Regions from separate parts of the Methylobacterium sp. 88A genome, predicted to be linked through region 2. Evidence: predicted binding sites of a transcription regulator. Region 2 holds the regulator's gene; the other holds the start of a gene.
What was found. The regulator PhoB, encoded in region 2, activates phosphate uptake and scavenging genes when phosphate is short. The targets are predictions, from matches to a motif close to TGTCATNNANCTGTCAT.
Positions count from the first base shown of each region.

Region 1: the regulator PhoB is predicted to act here: its motif matches at 2,572-2,588, upstream of A3OM_RS0117000 (ceramide glucosyltransferase).

Region 1 covers NZ_AQVT01000001.1:3,552,004-3,556,421, reverse strand. The annotation lists gene eat (ethanolamine permease) at 1-1,245, opposite strand, end outside; gene A3OM_RS0117000 (ceramide glucosyltransferase) at 1,342-2,502, opposite strand; gene A3OM_RS0116995 (histone deacetylase) at 2,666-3,565, shown strand; gene A3OM_RS0116990 (TetR/AcrR family transcriptional regulator) at 3,572-4,165, opposite strand; gene A3OM_RS0116985 (efflux RND transporter periplasmic adaptor subunit) at 4,267-4,418, shown strand, end outside.
Region 2 covers NZ_AQVT01000001.1:295,033-299,450, reverse strand. The annotation lists gene A3OM_RS23350 (calcium-binding protein) at 1-1,323, shown strand, start outside; gene phoB (phosphate regulon transcriptional regulator PhoB) at 1,546-2,247, opposite strand; gene phoU (phosphate signaling complex protein PhoU) at 2,338-3,063, opposite strand; gene pstB (phosphate ABC transporter ATP-binding protein PstB) at 3,156-3,974, opposite strand; gene pstA (phosphate ABC transporter permease PstA) at 4,021-4,418, opposite strand, start outside.

The sequences.
Region 1 (4,418 bases), 3.3 Mb from region 2:
GATGAAGCAGATGCCGGCCATGGCCAGAGCGAAGGCGGGGGCGACGGGGAAGAACGGCGCCCGGTAGGGACGGGCGAGGTCGGGCTCGCTGCGGCGCAGCTTGAACAGGGCCGCCATGCTCATCCCGTACATCACCAGCGCGCCGAACACCGCCATGGTGACGATGCTCGCGGTGAGGGACTGGCCCGCGATCTCGATGAGGTTGTCGCTGTAGATGGCGGCGATGCCGACGAGTCCGCCGGCCACCGTCGCCACGTGCGGGGTCTGGAAGCGGGGGTGCACCTTGGCGAGGAAACCGGGCAGGTAGCCGGCGCGGCCGAGGGCGAAGATCTGGCGCGAATAGCCCATGATGATGCCGTGGAACGACGCCACGAGGCCGAACAGGCCGAGCCAGACCAGCATGTGCAGCCAGCCGCTCGACTCGCCCACCACCGTCTTCATCGCCTGGGGCAGCGGGTCGTTGAGGTTGCTAAGGGTGCGCCAGTCACCCGAGCCGCCGGCGAAGATCATCACGCCGAAGGCGAGGACGGTGAGCGTCAGGACGCCCGTGATGTAGGCGATGGGGATCGTGCGCTTGGGGTCCTTGGCCTCTTCCGCCGCCATGGCGACGCCCTCGATGGCGAGGAAGAACCAGATGGCGAACGGAATGGCCGCGAACATGCCGCCGATTGCGGCGAGGCTGAATGTGGATTCACCGGCCCAGCCATGGGCGGCGAAATTGGAGAAGCTGAAGGCCGGGGCGACGACGCCCATGAAGACCAGCAATTCGGCCACCGCCAGGATGGTCACGAACAGTTCGAACGTGGCGGCGATCTGCACGCCGACGATGTTGAGGGTCATGAAGATCAGGTAGGCGCCCAAAGCCGCGTGTTTCGGGTCGAGCCCCGGAAACTGGACGTTGAGATAGGCCCCGATGGCCAGCGCTATGGCGGGGGGCGCGAAGACGAATTCGATCAACGTCGCATAGCCGGCGATGCAGCCGCCGATGGGTCCGAAGGCGCGCCGGCTATAGGCGAAGGGGCCGCCGGCCTGCGGGATGGCCGTGGTGAGCTCGGTGAAGCTGAAGATGAAGGCGACGTACATCGCGGCGATGAAGGTCGTCGTCACCAGGAAGCCGAGGGTTCCGGCGCTGGCCCAGCCATAGCTCCAGCCGAAATACTCGCCCGAGATCACGAGGCCGACGGCGATGCCCCAGAGATGGAAGGCGTTCAGGCCCTTATGCAGGCCGGTGGATTCGCTTTGCATGGTGGGTTCCCGTCATCGGCGAAGGCTGCCGTCGGGAATGGCCAAGCAAGAGTTTTGCCGCAAGAGAAATAGGGCGTGTGAAGCCCGTATCCGGCCTCACGCCGCCGTGGCGCGGGTGCGCAGGCGGGGCGTCTCCTTGGGGCGGATGTCCATGGCGTTGCCGCGCCAGACGATGGCGCTCTGCATCCAGGCGCTCGCCCACATGACGGGGAGGATCGCGTCGCGCAGGAGGAAGGCAAGGAGGAGCCGGGGAGAGCGGTGCCACCCGGCGCGGGCGGCGAGCGCGTATTCGGCCCCGTACCAGAGCATGGCCATGGCGACGACGCCGATCAGGACCGGAGCGTCCGGGACCGCGAGAGCCGCGATGGCGAAGGGAAGCACCGCGCCCGAGCCGATCTCGGGCGCGAAGAAATGCGGGAATGTCACCCGGCGCAGGCGCGCCCAGCGCACCTGCCGCGACCAGACCTCGCGGAACGTCCGAAATCCGAGGGGCTGGTCGAAGGGCGCGGCCACGAGATGCACCCGCTTGCCCGCCGCGCGCACGAGCTTGGTCGCCGCCGCATCCTCGGCGATCTCGGCGGCGAGCGCCCGGATGCCGCCCCGCCCATCGAGGAACGGCTTGTGCCAGAGCATGCTCTTGCCCTGAGCAAAGCCGAGGCCGAGGCTCTCGCCGGTATATTGCCAACGCGCCTGGAGCGTATTGAGGAAGGCGCATTCCAGTTCGGCGAAGAAGCCGTGCGGCCTTGCGCCGATGGGCGTGGAGCAGACGAGGCCCGTATCCGGCCGCCACGAGGCTTGCAGCCGCTGCAGGTAGTCCGGCGGCATCAGGACGTTGGAATCGGCGAGCACCACCCAGTCGTGGCGGGCCGCCTCCCAGCCGCGCACGCAATTGTTGAGTTTGGGATTGTCGCTGATCCGCTCGTCGCCGACGATGAGCCGCGCCGGCACCGCCGGATGGGCCGCCATCAGGCGGTGCAAGAGCGGGACGATGGGATCGCGGCCATCGGCGACGCAGAAGATCAGCTCGTAATCCGGGTGGGCGAGATGGAAGCCGCGCTCCAGCATCTCCTCGCTGAACGCTTCGAGACCGCAGACCGGGCGCACGAGGGAGATCGGCGCGGCGCTGGGAAAGCTCGGCGTGCCGCGGTTGCGGCCGATGCGCCATGCGGCGATGGCGATGCTGAGACAATTGACCAGGGTCAGCGCGGCACAGAGCGAGAGCGCGACGATCGCGCCGGTCTCGATGCTGCCGATCATGCCGTGCTCCCTCCGGGCATCCGCCGCCTGACGGAACCAGCCCCTGCCCGAGGCCGTAACAGGCAGGCTGTTTCAGTCGTATGACAGCAATGCGGAGTCGATCGGCTCCTCGTCGCAGGGAAGGGGCCGGTGTGACCGAGACGTGGCAGATCGCCGAGGCGACATGATTCCACCCATCGTCGTCCACCCCGCCTATCAGGCCGTCCTGCCGGACGGGCACCGGTTCCCGATGCGGAAATACGGTCGCCTCGCCGAAACGCTCACGGCGCTCGGGCTCGCTCCCGCCGGTTTCGTCAGACCCGAACCGGCCGACGCGGCCCTCCTGAAGCGCGCGCACCGCTCGAATTACGTCGATGCGGTCCTGTCCTGTTCGGTCTCGCGGGAGGTCGAGCGCGAGATCGGCCTTCCGGTGGACGAGAGCGTCGTCGCCCGCTCCTGTGCCTCCGCGGGCGGCACCCTCGCGGCGGCGCGGCTCGCGCTGGTCCATGGCCTCGCCGGCAGCGCCGCCGGCGGCAGCCACCATGCGCGGCGGGAGACCGGCGCGGGCTTCTGCGTGTTCAACGACGTCGCGGTCGCCGCCCTGGCGCTCCAGGACGAGGGCACGATCCGCCGGGCGCTGGTAGTGGATTGCGACGTGCATCAGGGCGACGGCACCGCCGATTGCCTCGCCGGCTCGCCGGATCTGTACACCTTCTCGATCCATGCCGAGAAGAACTATCCGACGCGCAAGATCCCCGGCGACCTTGATGTGGGCCTCGTCGATGGCGTCGACGACGCGGCCTACGCCGCCGTCCTCGGCGCGCATCTGCCGGGCCTCCTCGACGGGCTCTCGCCGGACATCGTGTTCTACAATGCCGGGGTCGATCCGCACGTGGACGACAGGCTCGGGCGCTTGGCCCTCACCGATGCGGGCCTCGCCGCACGGGATCGCTTCGTCGTGGGAGAAGCGCGCCGGCGCCGCATTCCCCTCGTGGCGGTGATCGGCGGCGGCTATGCCACCGATATCGACGCCCTGGCCGCCCGCCACGCCCTCGTCTTCCAGGCCATGGCCGCCCTCGCGTGAAGCCGCTCAGGGCGTCCCGCACGCTTCCGGCGGGATCTCGCCTTCGGTCACGCAGCGTGCCACCTTTTCGAGACCGTCGAAGAGCCGCTCCAACTGCGCGCCCTCCATGGAATGGAAGCCCAGCGTCCGGGAGATCAGCAGCCCCAGCGTCGAGAAAACCAATGCCGCACCGATTCCCGGACAGGTCTCGATCTTTTCCAGGGCGGCGAGCCGCTCGCTGAGGAAGGCGTTGAATCCGGCGAAGGCCTCGGGATTCTCCGCCGAGGCCAGGAGGAAGGCCCGCGGGAACCCCTCTTCCTCCGCATAGACCTGCCTCGCATGGGCGATCAGCGCGAGGGGGAGGGCCGAGGGGCCCGGCACCTGCTCCGCTTCGAGCTTGGCAATGCCCTCCTTGACCTCCTTCAGCTTGCGCTCGGCCATGGCCGTGATGAGCGCTTCCTTCGAGGAGAAATGGTGGAGGACCCCGCCCTTGCTTAAGCCCGCCTCCGCCGCCACCGCGTCGATGGTCAGGGTGCGCGTGCCCGCGCGACGGATCAGGCTTTCGGCCGCATCGAGGATGACGCTCGGCCGATCCTCCCGCCGTGTGCGCGGCTTCGCCATGTTCACACCCTAAAAACCGTCTGGACGGTCGGTAAGATAACCGATAGACAGGCGCTTCGATAGAGCTTTTGCGGGATGGGGTCACAGTGTCTGGTCCGACCATGTCCATTCGACGGTACCGAGGCGCCCGGACGGTGGCCTGCCTTGGCTTCGCCGCCCTGGCCTGCTTCCCGGCGCAGGCGAAGGACGAAACCGCCCAACCCGGCCCGACGCCTTCGAAAAAGAGCCTCGCCACGGTCCGCACGGCGAAGGC
Region 2 (4,418 bases):
AACGACACCTACGTCGTCGATCAATCCGGCGATCGCGTCTTCGAAGCGAAGGATGCCGGGCAGGACACCGTCAAGACGAGCGTCAGCTACGTCCTCGCCGCCGGACAGGCGATCGAGACCCTGGCCACGGCGAAAGCGACGGGCACGGGCGCGATGAACCTCACCGGCAACGAGTTCGCTCAGGCGCTTGTCGGCAACAACGGCGCCAACCTCCTCGATGGCAAGGGCGGCGCCGACACGATGACCGGGTATGCGGGGAATGATACCTATGTCGTCGACAATGCCGGCGACGTTGTCGTCGAGGCGGCCGATCGCGGCATCGACGCCGTCCGCTCGTCCATCAGCTTGACCTTGGCGGCCAACGTCGAAAACCTCACGCTAGTCGGCACGGCTGCACTCAACGGCACCGGCAACGCTCTCGCCAACACTCTCACCGGCAATGCCGCCGCCAACCTCCTCGACGGCAAGGCCGGCGCCGACATCATGGCCGGCGGCGCGGGATCGGACACCTACATCGTCGACAATATCGGCGACAAAGCCGTCGAAGTGAGCGGCGGCGGTGACACCGACCTCGTCAAGGCATCCGTGTCCTTCTCGCTCGGGGGTTCCTACGTGGAACACCTGACGCTGACCGGCACCGGGAATCTCAGCGCCACCGGCAACTCGCTCGACAACGTCCTCAGGGGCAATGCCGGCGTCAACGTCCTCGACGGTAAGACGGGCGCGGACACGATGATCGGCGGTGCCGGCTCCGACACCTACATCGTCGACAACATTCGCGACAAAGCCGTGGAGGGGAGCGACGGCACCGGCATCGACCTCGTCAAGGCGTCGGTGTCCTTCTCGCTAGGGGGGTCCCACGTGGAGAACCTGACGCTCACCGGGACCGGATCCCTCAACGCCACCGGCAACACGCTCGTCAACGTGCTCAAGGGCAATGCCGGCGCCAACCATCTCGACGGTGGCCTCGGGGCGGATACGCTGACGGGTCTGGCGGGCGAGGATACCTTCGTGTTCAGCACGAAGCTCGGCGCGACCAATATCGACCACATCACCGATTTCTCGGCCGGGATCGACACGATCCAGTTCTCGAAGAGCATCTTCGCGGCGCTCTCGGCCGATGACCTCGCGGCGGCGTTCAAGGACCTGGGTGTGGCCGGCGCGAAGATCGATGCGGACGACCGCATCCTCTACAATCGCGACACCGGTGCCCTGTCCTACGACGCCGATGGCAGCGGCACCACGGCCAAGGCGGTCCAGTTCGCCATCATCGACAACCACGATAAGGCGACGCTGACGCACCTCGATTTCCTGCTGGCGTAAGCGTCCCGACACGCCCTGGCCGAATGAGACTCATTCGGCCAGGGCTGCTCGGACGTTCAGGCCCCATGGTGCCCCCGAGATCATGCCGAAGCGGCCCGTAAAGAGTTCCGGGGTCGAACTCCCGGCCTCGTTGCCCGGTGGCAGCCCGCAGCCGCGGCGACCTCCCGTCGTCGAGATCCGGGCGCTCGTTCCAGGCGGAGCGGCGCGAAGCCGGACCCGCTCTCACTCGTCCGTCGAGAACATCTCGTCGAAGGAATAGCCGGAGCCGCGCACGGTGCGGATCGGGTCGCTTTGGCGCGGGCGGTTGATGGCCTTGCGCAGGCGGCCCACATGCACGTCCACCGTGCGCTCGTCGATATAGACGTCGTGGCCCCAGACCCCGTCGAGGAGCTGCTCGCGCGAGAATACCCGGCCGGGGCTCTGCATCAGGAATTCGAGGAGCTTGAACTCGGTGGGGCCGAGATGGATCTCGCGGCCCTGGCGGCGGATGCGGTGGCTGACGCGGTCGAGTTCGATATTGCCGGCGATGAGCAGGTCCGCCACGTGGCTCGGCTTGGCCCGGCGCAGGAGCGCGCGGACCCGGGCGAGCAGTTCCGGCACCGAGAACGGCTTGACGATGTAATCGTCGGCGCCGGTGCCGAGGCCGCGGATGCGGTCGCCCTCCTCGCCGCGCGCCGTCAGCATGATGACCGGCAGCCGCTCGGTCTCGCGCCGGGCGCGGATGCGGCGGCAGAGCTCGATGCCGGAGAGACCGGGCATCATCCAGTCGAGGAGGACGAGGTCGGGCACCTGCTCCTGAAGGCGCAGATCGGCCTCGTCGCCGCGGGCGGCGGTGTCGACGACGAAGCCCTCCGCCTCGAGGTTGTAGCGGAGGAGAAGGGTGAGGGCCTCCTCGTCCTCGACGATCAGGATGCGCGTACTCATGCGGGTGTTTTCAGGGTGAGGGCGGCCGTCCCGTCACGCACGGGACGGCCGCGCGACGATCGTGCCGGAATGGCCCGACCGGAGGGACGGTCAGGCGCTGGCGGGCAACGACACGGTGGCGTAGTTCGATGCGTCGTTCTTCGGGCGATCCTGTTCGGCCAGTTCGTTCGTGCCGGTGACGAGGTAGTGGATCGTCTCGGCGATGTTGGTGGTGTGGTCGCCGATCCGCTCGATGTTCTTGGCGCAGAACAGCAGGTGCGTGCAGAACGAGATGTTGCGCGGGTCTTCCATCATGTAGGTCAGCAATTCGCGGAAGAGCGAGTTGTAGAGCGCGTCGATGGCGTCGTCACGCTCCCAGACGTCGAGGGCGGCCTTCACGTCCTGGCTCGCATAGGCGTCGAGGACGTCCTTCAGCTGCTCCTGCACCAGGTCGCCCATGTGCTGGACGGCGATGACGATCTTCTGCGGCTGGATCTGCTCGGCGATGGCCACCACGCGCTTGGCGACGTTCTTGGAGAGGTCGCCGATCCGCTCGAGATCGTTCGAGACGCGGATGGCCGAGACCGTCTCGCGCAGGTCGATGGCGAGGGGCTGACGCTTGGCGATGAGCAGGATCGCCCGCTCCTCGATCTCGTGCTGGAGGGCGTCGAGGCGCTTGTCGGCGCCGATCACCGCCTGGGCCAGGGGCACGTCCCGGCGCACCAGGGCGTTGCCGGAATCGGTCATCATCTTCTCGGCGATCCCGCCCATCTCGGAAATCGAGCGGCGCAGGTTTTCCAGTTCCGTGTCGTAGGAACTGACGATGTGGTTGGGCATGCTCGCACTCCTCGACCGAGGCCGCCTCGGGCGGCCTGCATCGCGTAGGATCGGGATCGGGTCCGGTGCCGCGGAACGCGGCCCCGGCGGGCTCAGCCGAAGCGGCCGGTGATGTAGTCCTGGGTCTGGCGCTTCTCGGGGTTCATGAAGATCCGCGTGGTGGGGCCGAACTCCACCAGCTCGCCGAGATACATGAACGCCGTGAACTGCGAGATGCGTGCCGCCTGCTGCATGTTGTGCGTGACGATGACGATCGTGAACTCGGAGCGCAGCTGCTCGATCAGTTCCTCGATGCGGCCCGTGGAGATCGGGTCGAGGGCCGAGGTCGGCTCGTCGAACAGGATCACCTCGGGACGCTGGGCCACGGTGCGGGCGATGCAGAGGCGCTGCTGCTGGCCGCCCGACAGGCCCATGCCGGACTGCTTGAGCTTGTCCTTCACCTCGTCCCACAGGGCGGCCTTGCGCAGGGATTCCTCGACGCGGACGTCGAGATCGGCCTTGGGCAGCTTCTCGTAGAGGCGCAGGCCGAAGGCGACGTTGTCGTAGATCGACATCGGGAACGGCGTCGGCTTCTGGAACACCATGCCGATGCGCGAGCGCAGCTCGTTGAGATCGACCTTGGCGTCGAGGACGTTCTGGCCGTCGAGGAGGATCTGCCCCTCGGCGCGCTGCTCGGGGTAGAGGCTGTAGATCCGGTTGAAGGTGCGCAGGAGGGTCGACTTCCCGCAGCCGGACGGGCCGATCAGCGCGGTGACCTGCCGGTCGTGGAAGTTGAGGTTGACCGACTTCAGGCCGTGGAAGGAACCGTAATAGAAGTTCAGGTCCTTCACGGCGATGCGCACGGGGGCCTGCTCGTCGGCCTTGTGGCGGCCGGTCAGCTGAGCTTGCGTGATCGCGGGAGCGGCGTTCATCGGGTGCGTGTCCTTGTCGAGGGCTGGATGGGACGGGGGCGCGGGGTCAGCGCGCCCGCTCGCTCTTGATGACGAAGCGGGCCACGATCGAGAGGGCGAGGATCGTGGCGGTGATGAGGAGGGCGCCGGCCCAGGCGAGCTGCTGCCAGTTCGAGTAGGGCGAGAGGGCGAACTGGTAGATCATCACCGGAAGGTTCGGGATGCCGCCCATCAGGTTGGGCGAGAACCAGCTGTTGTTGTTGAGCGCGGTGAAGAGCAGCGGCGCGGTCTCGCCGGCGATGCGGGCGAGCGCCAGGATGATGCCGGTGACGATACCGGCGCTGGCACCGCGCCAGGTGATGCTCTTGATGACGACGGAGGGCGGTGCGCCCAAAGCCGCGCCGGCCTCGCGGAGCGTCGAGGGCACGAGGCGGAGCATGTCCTCGGTGGTGCGCACGATCACCG